DNA from 2 places in the Microbacterium sp. ER1 genome. Region 1 is predicted to be linked to the other one. Evidence: riboswitches for the same ligand, from Rfam matches in the RefSeq annotation. Region 1 holds a riboswitch; the other holds the start of a gene.
What was found. A riboswitch is a leader RNA that binds a small molecule or an ion and turns the genes downstream of it on or off. The one in region 1 is predicted to bind thiamine pyrophosphate.

Region 1 (7,247 bases):
GAGCCGCGCTCACGCCTCGGGATGCGCGTCGCTGAGGAGACTCCCGTCGGGCGGCCGCCGATCCCACGACGGTTTGCGCAGCGCGTAGAACAGCAGCGGCGGCACGCCGAGCACGACGATCACCAGTCCGACGATCCACGGGTACGCGGCGGCCGGGAACGCGGTGAAGCCGTCGGGCGGGATGAAGGCGAGCACGAACGCGGCGAGGCAGGCGACGAAACCGACCCCGGCGACGAACGGGAGGGCCTTCACGCGATAGGCCCGGTGGACGTCGGGCGCCTTCCGCCGCAGCACCATCGCCGAGGCGAACATGAGCATGTACATGATGAGGTACAGCGCGGCGGCCATGTCGATGAGGGCGACGAAGGCCGCGCTGACGTTCGGCACGATGATGAAGATCGCCGCGAGGATCGTGACGATGGTGCCCTGGAGCATGAGGATGCCCGACTGGACCCCGGCCTTGTTGCGCTTCTGCAGCAGCGGCGGGAGCAGACCCGTCTCCGCCGCCGCCAGCACGCCCTTGGACGGACCGGCGACCCACGTCACGACTGAGGCGAGGGCCCCGGCGGCGATGAGCGCGGACACGACGGCCGTCGCCCAGCCCATGTCCCAGTGGTCGAAGTACTCCCCGAACGCGAGCATGATGCCGTTCGTCAGCCCGAGCTCCTTCTTGGGCACCGCGACCGCGATCGCGATGGTGGGCAGGATGAAGACGAGCAGGATGAGGCCGGCGGCGAGGAACACCGAGCGCGGGTAGCCCTTGCCGGGATCCTTCATCTGGTTCACGTGGACGGCGTTCACCTCCATACCGGCGTAGGCGAGCACGTTCGACACGATCAGCACGATGGAGGCCAGCCCCGTGAACGGCGGGATCATCGCCGAGGCATCCAGCGGCACCTGGCTCTTCTCTCCGCTGAACACCCACACCGCACCGAACACGATGAGCAGCACCGCCGGGAACAGCGTGCCGATGATGCCGCCCCAGGAGCCGAGCTTCGCGAACAGGTCGCCGCCGCGGAGGGTGACCAGGGTGGAGCCCCAGTAGAAGACGATGATGACGACCGCGGTGAAGAACCCGGAGCTGGACAGCGAGGGGTCGAGGAAGACGAAGGCGAGGGCGCCGGCCACGAATGCGAGCTGCGTCGGGAACCAGACCACGTTCTGGATCCACTGCAGCCACACCGCGGTGAATCCCCAGCGGTTGCCGAGGGCCTCGCGCACCCAGACGTACACGCCGCCCTTCCACCCCGTCGCGAGCTCGGCCGCGACGAGAGCCGTGGGGATGAGGAAGAGGATCGCCGGGATGATGTAGAGCGTGACGCTGCCGAGGCCGTAGATCGCCATCGCCGGCAGCGATCGCAGGCTCGCCACGACCACGAGGGTGAGCAGGGCGAGCTGCCCGACGCCGAGGACGGCGACGGCGGGACGGGAGATGCGCGGCGTGGAGGCGGCGCCGGCGGCACCGGACTGCGGGGCGGACATGTCGGCCCCCTAGTGGTGGAACGCCGAGTCGGGGTGGTCGGACGGCATGGGAGCCGTGAGCGCGTCGAGGTGGGCCACCTCGGCGGTGATGGCGTCGAGCAGTTCGGCGGCCAGGTCCATGCTGAGCCCGTTGCGCACGACGATCCGCTGCACGGTGAGGTCTTCGAGGTCCGCGGGCATGGGATAGGCGGGCACGAGCCAGCCGCGCATCCGGAGGCGGTCCTGGAGGTGGTAGAGCGTCCACTTGTCGGTGTGCCCGTCCTTCAGGCGCCAGGCGAAGACGGGGATGTCGCTGCCGTCGTTCCACAGCTCGAACGCATCGAGCTTCGCGATGCCCGCGGAGAGGAACCTCGCCACGTCCTGCGAGGCCTGCTGCACGGCCCGGTAGCCCTCGAACCCGAGGCGGAGGAACAGGTAGTACTGCAGCAGCACCTGAGCGCCAGGGCGGGAGAAGTTCAGGGCGAAGGTCGGCATCTCCCCGCCGAGATAGCTCACCTTGAACACCAGGTCCTCCGGCAGCCATTGCGCGTCGCGCCAGACCACCCACCCGAGACCCGGGTAGACGAGACCGTACTTGTGTCCCGAGGTGCTGATGGAATGCACGCGCTCCAGCCGGAAGTCCCAGACCAGGTCGGGCTGGAGGAACGGGGCGATCATCGCGCCCGAGGCGCCGTCCACGTGGATCGGGATGTCGAGACCCGTCTTCTCCTGGATCGCGTCGAGCGCCGCGGCGATCTCGGCCACCGGCTCGTACATGCCGGTGTAGGTGACGCCCATGATGGCGACCACCCCGATCGTGTTCTCGTCCACGTACTTCTCGAGGTCATGGCCGTCGAGCGTCTTGTGCGCCTCGCTGATGGGCACGTAGCGCGGTTCGACGTCGAAGTAGTTGCAGAACTTCTCCCAGCACACCTGCACCGCGCTCGACATCACGAGGTTCGGCGTGGAGGCGTCCTTGCCGGCGGCACGGCGGGCCTGCTGCCAGCGACGCTTGAACGCGAGACCGCCGAGCATGCACGCCTCGGAGGACCCGATGGTCGACGTGCCGATGCTGCGAGCGGCGTCCGGCGCCTTCCACAGGTTCGCGAGCATGTGCCAGCAGTTGTCCTCGATGGCGGCGGTCTGCGGATACTCGTCCTTGTCGATCATGTTCTTGTCGAAGGAGGCCATGTAGACCTGCTTCGCCTCGTCATCCATCCAGGTGCTGACGAAGGTGGCGAGGTTGAGGCGCGCGTTGCCGTCGAGGATGGTCTCGTCCTCGACGATCTGCTTCGCCGTCGCGGGAAGCGACTCGGAATCCGGGATGACGTGTCGCGGTGCGACGGTGGCCTCACCCGGCCGCGTGAAGAGCGGCTGGTCGTCGGCGGAGGAGATGCTCATGGGACGTCCCTTTCGGTCGGTGTCGATTGGCACTGTCTCCAGCGGACGCTAGACCGGCCGTCGAGTCACCTCCAGGGGCCCTCGTCCGAAAGGGGTGAGGTCAGGACGGCCCGAGGATGAAGTTCCACGCGCCGGTGGCGACCGCCGCGGCGATCGCGATCCCGGAGATCGCGGCCCCGACGGCCAGGAGGGCCCACTCGGGGGCACCGAAGCGGGACTCGCGCGCCCAGGTGCGGCGGCCGGGGGCACCGAAGCCCCGTGCCTCCATCGCGGTGGCGAGCTTCGCCCCGCGGCGGATGGACAGCACGAGCAAGGCGAAGGCCATCCCGAGGAAGCGCCGGATGCGGCCGCGGTCGGCCACGCCGCGGGCTCGACGCGCCAGTTCCAGAGCCCGCCAGTCGTCGAGGAACAGCCCGACCATGCGCAGTCCGGCGAGCGCGCCGAGCACGAATCGGGCGGGCAGGCGCAGGATCTGCCCGAGGCCGTCGGCGAGATCGGTCGGATCGACCGTGATGAAGAGCACCACCGAGGGCAGGGCGATCGCGAGCACCCGGAGCATCGTGGCGACGGCGAGCGCGAGCGACCCCTCGCTGATGCGCAGCACGAACCAGTCGACGTAGACCGTGCCGCTCGTCTCGCCGTAGAGGGCGATGGTGAGCCCTGTGAGCGGCGCCGCGAGCCAGACCGGCCAGGTGCGGACCCAGAACTCGCGCCACCCGATGCCGGCGAACAGGAACAGCACCGCTTCGAGCACCAGGGCGACCGCCGCCGACACGGGATCCAGTGTGAGGATCAAGGGCACGGCGATGAGGGCGCTCACGCCGAGCTTCGCGACCGGGTTGATCCGGGCCACGACGCCGGCGCGCGCGCGGGTGTCGGCGAGATCCGTCATGCCGGCGCCCCCAGGGCGAAGCGGGTGGCGTGCAGGGCGCGCGCCACGTCGAGGTCGTGCGTGACGGTGACGATCGCGGAGCCCTCGTCCCGGAGGGTGGCGAGCATCGCGACGAGCTCGGCCCAGGTGCGGGCGTCCTGTCCGAACGTCGGCTCGTCGAGGATCAGCACCCGGGGTCGCGTGGCGATCGCGGCCGCGACGGTGAGACGGCGCTTCTCCCCACCCGAGAGCGTGTACGGGTTCGCGGCTCCCAGCGCGGACAGGCGCAGGCGGGCGAGCAGCTCGTCGACGCGGGCCTCGACCTCCTCGTCCTCCGGGACGCCCAGCGCGCGCGGGCCGATGGCGAGCTCGTCGCGCACGGTGGTGGCGAGAAGCTGGTGCTCCGGCTCCTGGAAGACCATGCCGATCCGGGTGAGGAGGTCGCGGGACGCCCAGCGGATCGGCGCGGGATCGGCACCCTGCGCGAGCATCGGCGCCGCGATCACGGCCCCCTCCGCGGGCGGGAGCAGGCCCGCGAGGGTCAGGCCCAGCGTGGACTTGCCCGCGCCGTTCGGACCGGTGATCGCGAGGGCCTCTCCCGCCCGCACGTCGAGGTCGATGCCGCGGGCCACCGGACGCCCCTTCACCCGCGCCACGGCGAGTGCTCGGGCCGACAGCAGCACCTCGCCGGGCACCGTCCTCGGTGCCGGGGGCTCGACGGAAGGACGCCCGGGCACCCAGACGCCGTCCGCCGCCAGGCGCTCTCCCTGCGCACCGAGCACCGCGGCGGGAGGGCCGTCCGCGACCACCCCGCCGGCACCGAGCACGATGACCCGGGTGAGGAGCGGCAACCACACCTCGAGTCGATGCTCCACGACCACGAGGGTGGCGGGGTGCGCGGCGAGCATCCGCTCCACCGCCTCCCTGACCTCGCGCACCCCGTCCGGATCGAGGTTCGCCGTCGGCTCGTCGAGGAGGACGAGGCCGGGGCGCATCGCGAGCATGCCGGCGAGGGCGAGACGTTGCTTCTGGCCGCCCGACAGCGCCTTGGTCGGATGATCGAGCGGCACGTCGAGGCCGACGGCAGCGAGCGCCGCCTCGACACGCGGCCAGATCTCCGCACGCGGCACGCCGAGGTTCTCGCACCCGAACGCGACGTCGTCGCCTGCGCGGGCGAGGATCACCTGGGAATCGGGGTCCTGGAGGACCAGTCCGGCGCGCCCGCGAGTCGCCACCGCCGGAGCGTCGTCGACGAGGAGCTCCCCCGCGCTCTCGCCCTCCTCCTCGCCGCCGAGCACGCCCGCGAGGCCATGCAGCAGGGTCGACTTGCCCGCCCCGGACGCGCCGAGCACGAGAACCCGCTCGCCGGGCTCGATGCGGAACGAGACGTCGCGCAGCGCCCATGCCCGGCGGCTCGCATGCCGCCAGCCCCAGCCGCGCGCCTCGACGACCGCGGGAGCGACCTGCGCCGCCATCAGACGCGCACGCGCGCCTCGCGCCCGGAGCCGAAGCGGTCCAGCGCCCCCGTCGCCGCGATACCGCGGGCGAGCACCCACGACAGGGCACCGGCGATGACGGCGCCGGAGATCACCGTGCTCACGAGATAGATCACGGTGAACGCGGGACCGGAGCCGGCGTACCAGAGGATGAGGTTGTTGATGCCTCCCGCGAGCGCAGCGCCGGCACCGGCGAGGATCGCGACGGGCAGCGACCAGCGACGGTAGAAGAACAGCAGGAAGACGAGCTCGGCGCCGAGACCCTGCACGAGGCCCGCCTCGAGCGTGAGGAAGCCACCCCACTGGTTGCCGATGAGCGCCGAGACGACGGCGGCCAGCAGTTCGACGTAGATCGCCGCACCGGCCTTGCGGATGATGAGGCCGCCGAGCACTCCGGCGAACAGCCACGGTCCGTCCAGGAGCCCCTGGAGCCCGGGGAGCAGCGGCTCGAGCAGGGCCTTGGGGCCGAGGTACCCGACGTTCCAGGCCAGGAAGATCAGGCCGGCGGCGACGCCGAGCACGCTGGCGACGACGATGTCGACGATGCGCCACCGCAGATAGCTGCGCGCCGGAGCGCCGGTCGTCTTCGTGGACGAGGATGCGGACGTGGACGTACTCATGTGAACTCCTCCCTGCGCTGGCATGACCCAGATCAGGTTCGACGGTCGAAGCGCGATTCGCTCCCTCTCAGCCCGGCTCGCCGGACTCCCGTGGTTGTGCTGTCGATCCTAGCGTCTTCCGCCCGCGCGTCCCGAGCCGCGCACGGCGGATTCCTGGCGGCATTCGGTACCGTAAGCGAGTGACCGCTTCCGATCCCCCTGAAGAGGCGTCCGGCGGCGTCGGCGTCGACGCGCGGCCCGAGGACTCCACCCCCGCGTCCTCGCAGACCGTCGACACGCTGCCTGCGACCACGACGGAGACCGTCGCGTGGGCCGATGCCTCGACACCGGCGACCGCGCTGACGTGGGTCGACACGGACGTGGTCGAGTCCGGGTCGTCGACACCGGAGTTCGACGCCACCCCGGAAGCCGAGGCCGCCCCCGGCCTGCTGCGCGACGCGACGCTGCGTCCGGCGATCGCCGGCCCGGGCCTGCTCGTCCCGCTCGGGGTCCTCGCCGGGCTCGTCGCCTCCTACGCCGGAAGCACGCTGCTCTGGCCGTTGCACGAGGTCGCGCCCACCGTCCAGGCCGTGCAGGTCACCCCGGTGGCCGCCCCCACCGCCGCGCTCGCCTGGCCGGAGGTGGGCGACGGCGCCGTGGGCATCGCCGGGATGACCACGGCCGCGTCCACGACCGCCCCGGTCAGCATCGCGAGCATCACCAAGGTCGTCAGCACGCTCATGGTGCTCGACCGCCTGCCCCTCGCCCCCGGGGAGCAGGGCCCCGAGTTCTCCTTCACCTACGCCGACAGCATCCGGTACTGGGACTACCGGATCTCGAATCAGTCCGCGCTGGATGTCCCCGTGGGCGGGGTGCTGACCGAGTACCAGCTCCTGCAGGGCACCCTGCTCGGTTCGGCCAACAACTACATCGATCGGCTCGCCGCGGAGATCTGGGGCTCCGATCGGGAGTTCGCGGCCGCCGCCGAGGTCTGGCTCGGCGAGCGCGGGCTCTCCGGGATCACCGTGGTCACGCCGTCCGGATTCGACGCGCGCAACGTCGCCACCCCGGAGGCGCTCGTGGCTCTCGGCGAGCTCGCGATGCAGAATCCCGTGTTCGCGGAGATCGTGGGCACCCGGTCGGTCGAGCTGCCGGGGGCCGGCACGGTGGAGAACACGAACGGCATGCTCGCGGACCCGGGGGTCGTCGGCATCAAGACCGGCACACTCGTCGGCTGGAACCTGCTGACGGCGAAGGACGTCTCCGTGGGGGACTCGACGGTCCGCCTCTACGCCGCGGCGCTGAACCAGGAGGACGACGAGGCGCGTCTCGCCCTCACCCGAGCCCTCTTCGCGCAAACCGAGGCGGCGCTGCAGGCGCAGGGCCCCGCCGTTCCCGCCGGGACGGTGGTCGGACGCG
Region 2 (7,247 bases), on a different contig from region 1:
CCGAGCGCGACTTCGCCGAGCTGCAGCCCGGTTCCGGACACACGGCCGTGGTCGACGACCAGGCGCCGGTGCGCGGCAAGGTCGGCGCGAGCGAGTTCGTCACCCGGGTCGTGCGCGACGTCGATCCGTCGCGACCCACCCCGCCGTGGATGATCGCGCGCCTGAGCCTCGCGGGCATGCGGTCGCTGGGTGTGCTCATCGACATCACGAACTACGTCATGCTCGAGCTCGGGCAGCCGCTGCACGGCTACGACCTCGACAAGCTCACGGGCGGCATCACCGTCCGGCGCGCGACGCCGGGGGAGAAGATGACCACGCTCGACGGCGTAGAGCGGAAGCTGCACGTCGAAGACCTCCTCATCACCGACGACTCCGGCCCCATCGGCCTCGCCGGTGTCATGGGCGGCGGCACCACCGAGATGAGCGACACCACGCGGAACGTGCTCATCGAGGCGGCGACCTTCGACGCGACGACCATCGCCCGCACGGCCCGCCGGCACAAGCTCCCGAGCGAGGCGTCCAAGCGCTTCGAGCGCGGCGTCGACCCGCTGATCCCGTTCGTCGCAGCCCGACGCGCGGCCGACCTCATGGTCGAGCTCGCCGGTGGCACGCTCACGGAGGAAGGTGGCGCGCTCTTCGCCGAGGTCTTCGTCGCCGAGATCGAGCTCCCGCGCGGTTTCGTGCAGGGACTGATCGGCGTCGACTACACCGACGACGAGATCACCGGGGCGCTCACGACGATCGGGGCGGAGGTCAGCCCTTCGACAGGCTCAGGGACCCAGGCGGACGGCTCAGGGACCCAGGACGGCGAAGGGACCCCGGGCGGGTGGACAGTCATCCCGCCGACCTGGCGCCCGGACCTCACCGACAAGTGGACGCTCGCCGAGGAGGTCGCCCGCATCCACGGGCTCGACCGCATCCCCGCGGTGCTGCCGACGCCGCCGTCCGGCCGCGGCCTCACGGCCCACCAGCAGGGGCGTCGCCGCGTGGCGAACGCTCTCGCAGCCGCCGGGTTCGTGGAGACTCCGGCGTTCCCGTTCACGACCGAGGCGCAGAACGATCTGCACGGCTCCGCGTCCGGTGAGCACCTGCCCAGCATCCGCCTCGCGAACCCGCTCGACGGGCAGGTGCCGTTCCTGCGGCGCTCGCTCATCCCGGGTCTGCTGCAGACCGCGCACCGCAACATCTCGCGCGGGCTCACGGATCTCGCGCTGTTCGAGACCGGGGCCGTGTTCGTCCCGGAGCCCGGCGTGGAGTACGGCACCGCCGAGGTCCCGCCGCTGGGTGTCCGGCCGTCGGATGAGGTGCTCGCCGAGCTCGACGCCTCCATCCCCCCGCAGGAGCGCCACGTCGCGGTGCTGCTGACCGGCAATGTGTCGCCGCGTCAGCCGGGGCGTGCCGCCGAGGCCGCCGGGCTCGTCGAGGCGCTCGACGCGGTCCGCGTGATCGGGGCCGCCGCGGGCATCGAGATCGACGTCGTGCAGACGCAGCGCGCCGCGCTCCATCCCGGACGCACCGGTGCGCTGGTCGCCGCCGGCGAGGAGATCGGCTATGTCGGCGAGCTGCATCCCGCCGTCGCGGAGGAGGCCGACCTGCCCGGCCGCGCCACCGTACTGGAACTCGACCTCGACCGGCTGCTCACGCTCGCCGGAGGACGCATTGTTGCGGCGTCGCTGTCCACGTTCCCGGCCGCGACGCAGGACGTCTCGCTCACGCTGCCGGCCGAGGTGCCGGCGGGCGAGGTCCGCGCGGCTCTCATCGAGGGCGCCGGCGCGCTGCTGGAGTCGGTCCGGCTCGTGGACGACTACCGCGGCGAGGGCGTGCCCGAGGGATCGAAGTCGCTGACGTTCGCCCTGCGCTTCCGGGCCGACGACCGCACGCTGACCGCCGCGGAGGCCTCCGAGGCGAAGATGGCGGGCGTCGCCGTCGCCGCGGAGCGCTTCGGCGCCGCCCTCCGCGACTGATCGGGAGAGCGCACGGCCCCTTTCCGGGGAGCCGTGCGCTCTCGCGATAGCGTGGCCGGATGACGAGCCTCCTCCTGCAGCCCACGCCACCCTCGGTCCCCGCCGGAGCGCGATCGCTCGGGGAGGGACCGTTCCTCTCGCCGGGTGCGCAGCTCGACTGGCACTACCGCAAGCCGGGGTGGACCACGGGGGAGGCGGCGACCGTCACCCCCATGCGCGTCGTCCGTGACGATGAGCGCGGTCTCGTCGCGTGGCTCGCCGCCGGGACGCAGCAGGAAGGTCAGGGCACGCGGGACGGGGAGCGCATCCGGGCCGTCCCGCTCGATCGGCGGTGGCGGGAGCCCCGGCGCCGGATCGTCGAGGAGTGGTGGGGCAACGGCATCCTGCGCATCGCGCCCGCGGGAGTGCCGTGGTCGGTCTGGCTGTTCTGGAGCTCGGTCACCGGGACGACGTGGGACTTCGCCGGCTGGTACGTCAACCTCGAGAACGCGCACCTGCGCACCGACAGTGCCACCTACACCTCCGATCACGTCCTCGACGTCGAGATCGCACAGGACGGGCGCGTGGCGATGAAGGACGAGGACGAGCTGGTCGCCGCCGTCGACCAGGGACGGCTGACCGTCGCGCAGGCCGCGCAGATCGAGCGGCACGCGGTCGCGGCCATCGCGTCGTTCCATGCCGGCGACTGGCCGTTCGATCGGGAGTGGATCGACTGGCGACCGGACCTGTCGTGGACGATCCCGGTGTTGGACGGCCTCGACGAGATCGTCGTCCCCTGACCGCTTCGGGGCCGGCCTCCGCGACGGCGCCGAGCCCGCGCGGCATCAGGCGTTCGCGCGGCATCAGGCGACAGCAGCGCCCATGGCCTGTGCTCGCGGTGAGGGCCTGAGCTCGCGTGGTGGGCGGTGTTCGCGTGAGGGCCTGTGTTCGCGTGGTGGCCTGTGTCGCTCCGCTCTGAGCGGAGGCCCTTCCCCCGAGTCGTCGATCCTGATGACATGGGCACATGACGGATGTGCTGATCCTGGGGGGAACCGGATGGCTGTCGGAGCGCATCGCCGCGCACGCGTTGGGGGCGGGCGCGTCGGTGACCTGCCTCGCCCGCGGCGGGCGGCCGGCGCCACCGGGAGCGACCCTCGTGCTCGCCGACCGCGACGACGAGGACGCCTATGACGTCGTCTCGCGCACCGACTGGGACCACGTCGTCGACGTCTCCTCCCGCGCCGCTCATGTCTCCGGGGCCGTCCGCGCGCTCGGCGAGCGTGCCGCCCGGTGGACCTGCGTCTCGTCGATGTCGGTGTACCGCGACGACGAGACGGTCGGGACGGACGAGTCGGCCCCGCGGCACCCGGCGGCGCAGGCCGGTGAGGACGACGACTACGCGCGGCAGAAGGTCGCGGCGGAGGACGCCGTGCAGGAGAGCCTCGGCGACCGCGCGCTCCTCGTCCGTCCCGGCCTCATCGTCGGCGACGGCGACCCGAGCGATCGCTTCGGCTACTGGGCGGCGGCGTTCCTCCGGGCCCTGGACGAGCCCGTGCTGCTCCCGCCGCTCGACGGGCGCACGGCGCAGGTCATCGACGTCGAGGACGTCGCCGCCTTCGTCGTGTCCGCCACCGTCACCGGTGCCGTCAACGCGATCGGCGACGTGCGCGACCTGGAGGACGTGCTGCGTACGGTGCGCGCTTCCACCGGGCACACCGGTCCGGTCGTCGTCGGCACGGAGGAGCGTCTCGTCGCGGAGGGTGTCGCGTACTGGGCGGGGCCGCGCTCGCTCCCGCTGTGGCTGCCGCCCGAGATGAGCGGATTCATGACCCGCTCGAACGCGCGGTACCGGCGCGGCGGAGGCAGGCTCCGGCCCCTCGAAGAGACGGTGGAACGCGTCGTGGCGGACGAGCGCGAACGGGGCGTGGACCGGGAGCGCCGTGCCGGACTCACGCGGACGGAGGAGCGGGCGCTGCTCGACGCCTTCGCTCGCTAGACTGCGAGGCAGTGACACGGGGTGCCGCATCCGCGGCTGAGATCACACCCGTCGAACCTGATCTAGTTCGTACTAGCGAAGGGATGTCGCAATGAGCGATCCTGTGCGTCCGGAATCCGTCCTCGACCTCGCCGTCACGGCGGGAAGGCTGCGGGAGGAGGTCCGGGCTGCGCCGCCGTTGACGCACTGCCTCACGAACGCCGTCGTGACGGGGTTCACCGCCAACGTGCTGCTCGCGCTCGGCGCGGCGCCGGCGATGGTCGACATCGTCGGCGAGGCCGGACCGTTCGCGGGTGCCGCCTCGGGGCTCCTCGTCAATCTCGGGACGCCGACCCCGGAGCAGCGGGAGGCGAGCAGGGAAGCCGTGGCCGGAGCGCTCGCCGCCGCCACGCCGTGGGTGCTCGATCCCGTCGCGATCGGCACGCTCCCGGTGCGGACGGCACTGGCCCACGAGCTGGCCGCGCGGCGCCCGACCGCCATCCGCGGCAACGCGTCGGAGATCCTCGCGCTCGCCGGGCACAGCAGCGGCGGCCGCGGCGTCGACGCGACGGACGGCACCGAGGCGGCGGCCTCGTCTGCGCGCGAGCTCGCCGACCGGTACGGCTCCGTGGTCGCCGTCTCCGGCCCGGTCGACCTCCTCACCGACGGGGAACGGGTGATCCGCATCGCCAACGGGCACGAGCTGCTCACGCGGGTGACGGGCGGCGGCTGCGCGCTGGGGGCCGTGATGGCGGCCTTCCTCGGGGCGTCCCGCGGTACCGGGACCGATGCGCTGACGGCGGTGGCCGCGGCGACCCTCGTCTACACGGTCGCGGCCGAGCAGGCGGCGGAGACCTCCCGCGGACCGGGCAGCTTCGCCGTCGGACTGCTCGATGCGCTGTCCGCCGTGACCCCAGCGGATCTCCGGGACCGCGCCCGCGTCGAGGAGGAGACCCGATGACCGTCGACCTGTCCCTCTACCTCGTCACCGATCGGTCGCTGTGCGGCGCACGCGGGGTGGTCGCGACCGTCCGCGAAGCGGTGGCCGGCGGCGTCCGCATCGTGCAGCTGCGCGACAAGGAGGCGACGGACGAGGAGACCGTCGTGCAGCTCCTCGCTTTGTCCGCGGCCATCGACGGTCGTGCGCTGCTCGTCGTGAACGATCGCCTCGATGCGGCTGTCGAGGCCCGTCGTCGCGGCGCCAGGGTGGACGGGGTGCACCTCGGTCAGGCGGACGCCTCGGTGCTCCGCGCGCGCGAGCTCCTCGGCCCGGAGGCCCTGATCGGGCTGACCGCGAACACCTCCGCGCACCTCGAGGAGGTCGCCGCGCTGCCGCCCGGCACGGTCGACTACCTCGGGGTCGGCGTGATCCGCCCCACGCGCACCAAGCCCGACCACCCGGCCCCGCTCGGCATCGACGGCTTCGCCGCGTTCGCCGCGCGCAGTGCGCTGCCGTGCGTCGCGATCGGCGGGGTGGAGCTCGACGACACGGCGGCGCTGCGCGCGGCCGGCGCGGCCGGGATCGCGGTGGTGTCGGCGCTGTGCGCGGCGGGCGACCCCCGGACAGCCGCCGCGGCCTTCCGTCGGCGCTGGCTCGGGCGCGCGGTGCCGCACGTGCTCAGCATCGCCGGCAGCGATCCGTCCGGGGGCGCGGGCATCCAGGCCGACCTCAAGGCGATCGCCGCGAACGGGGGCTACGGCATGGCGGCCCTGACGGCCCTGACCGCCCAGAACACGCAGGGCGTCCGCGCCGTGCACGTTCCTCCCGCGGACTTCCTCCGGGCGCAGCTCGACGCCGTCGGTGACGACATCCGCATCGACGCCGTGAAGGTCGGCATGCTCGCGGACGTGGAGGTGATCCGGACGGTCGCCGCGTGGCTCCGAGACACACAGCCCCCGATCGTCGTGCTCGACCCGGTCATGATCGCGACCTCGGGGGATCGGCTGCTCCACCCCGATGCGGAGCGCGAGCTGCGGAGCCTGCTGTCCCTGGCGACCGTGGTCACCCCGAACCTCGCCGAGCTCGCGGTGCTCGTCGGTCACGAGGTGACGGACTGGGCGGACGCGCTCGCCGCAGCGCGAGAGCTGTCGGCCGCGATGGGGACCGCGGTGCTGGTGAAGGGCGGGCATCTGCCCGGGGACGAGGCACCGGACGCCCTGATCGACACGGCAGCCGGTACGCACGCCGAGTTCCCCGGCGCGCGCATCCGCACGGCGAACACCCACGGCACCGGCTGCTCGCTGTCCGCGGCTCTGGCCACACGACTGGCGACGGGCGACGATCCCGCGACTGCGGTGCGCGCCGCGCGCGCCTGGTTGCGGGAGTCCCTCCGCGCGGCGGACGACCTGGAGATCGGGCGAGGACACGGCCCGATCCATCCCTTCTCGGGACTCTGGGCGCGCGGCGGGGTCGAGACCCGGCCGACACCGGAGGAGGTGGCCGCGGCCTGGTGGGATGAGACCGCCGCGATCCGCCGCGACATCGACGCGCTGCCCTTCGTGCGCGCGCTCGCCGGGGGGACCCTCGACCGCGACGCCTTCGTCTTCTACCTCGCGCAGGATGCCCTCTACCTCCGCGAGTACGCCCGGGTGCTCGCGGAGGCGTCACGTCTCGCTCCGACCCCCGACGAGCAGGCGTTCTGGGCCGAGGCCGCGCACGGCGCGATCCGCGGCGAGCTGGAGCTGCACGCGTCGTGGCTGACGCCGGAGACCGGGGTGAACGGCGCGACCTTCGCCGCCGAGCCCGCCCCGGCCACGGTCGCCTACCTCGACCACCTGCGTGCCGTCGCCTTCGGCGGGGACTACGCCACGGTGATCGCGGCCGTGCTGCCGTGCTTCTGGCTCTACACCGACCTGGGGGAGCGGCTCCATGCCGGAGCGTTCGGCGCGGCGCCCCGCGACCCCCGGCATCCCTATGCATCGTGGCTGGCGACCTACGCGGATCCGGCTTTCGCGGAGGCCACCCGGCAGGCCGTCGCGCATGTCGCCGCCGCGGCCGCGAGGGCCGACGACACCGGCCGAGAGCGGATGCGGCGAGCCTTCGTCGCATCGAGCGCGCACGAACGGGCCTTCTTCGCCGCACCGGTCGCGCGCGCTGTCGTGTGACGCCCCGGATTTGCGGTGCCGAACACGCCCGCGCTATCGTCGCCGCATGCCTTCGGTCGCCACCGCTCCTTCGACGCTCGTCCCGAGCGTCATCGCCGTGCGCCGACGTCGCGGCCGCCGATTCTAGGCGACCCCGCCCTTCTGCCTGCGTCCGCGCGGCGGTCGAGTGCCGGTGTCGCCGCCTCCGGCCCCGCCCCCGGTCCCGAGATCGTCGAGGACCCGAC

Region 2: linked by a shared signal. The riboswitch ahead of thiM (hydroxyethylthiazole kinase) and the one ahead of BV453_RS05710 (ECF transporter S component) in region 1 are both predicted to bind thiamine pyrophosphate.

What each region holds. Positions count from the first base shown of each region.
Region 1 is NZ_QCXO01000129.1:14,475-21,721, forward strand. It holds gene BV453_RS05685 (aminoglycoside 3'-phosphotransferase) at 1-2, shown strand, start outside; gene BV453_RS05690 (amino acid permease) at 10-1,482, opposite strand; gene BV453_RS05695 (glutamate decarboxylase) at 1,492-2,862, opposite strand; gene BV453_RS05700 (energy-coupling factor transporter transmembrane protein EcfT) at 2,963-3,754, opposite strand; gene BV453_RS05705 (ABC transporter ATP-binding protein) at 3,751-5,208, opposite strand; gene BV453_RS05710 (ECF transporter S component) at 5,208-5,849, opposite strand; TPP riboswitch at 5,842-5,951, opposite strand; gene BV453_RS05715 (D-alanyl-D-alanine carboxypeptidase) at 6,029-7,247, shown strand, end outside.
Region 2 is NZ_QCXO01000122.1:12,820-20,066, reverse strand. It holds gene pheT (phenylalanine--tRNA ligase subunit beta) at 1-1,964, shown strand, start outside; gene BV453_RS03030 (DUF402 domain-containing protein) at 2,024-2,743, shown strand; gene BV453_RS03025 (NAD-dependent epimerase/dehydratase family protein) at 2,968-3,939, shown strand; TPP riboswitch at 3,947-4,040, shown strand; gene thiM (hydroxyethylthiazole kinase) at 4,031-4,879, shown strand; gene BV453_RS03015 (bifunctional hydroxymethylpyrimidine kinase/phosphomethylpyrimidine kinase) at 4,876-7,023, shown strand.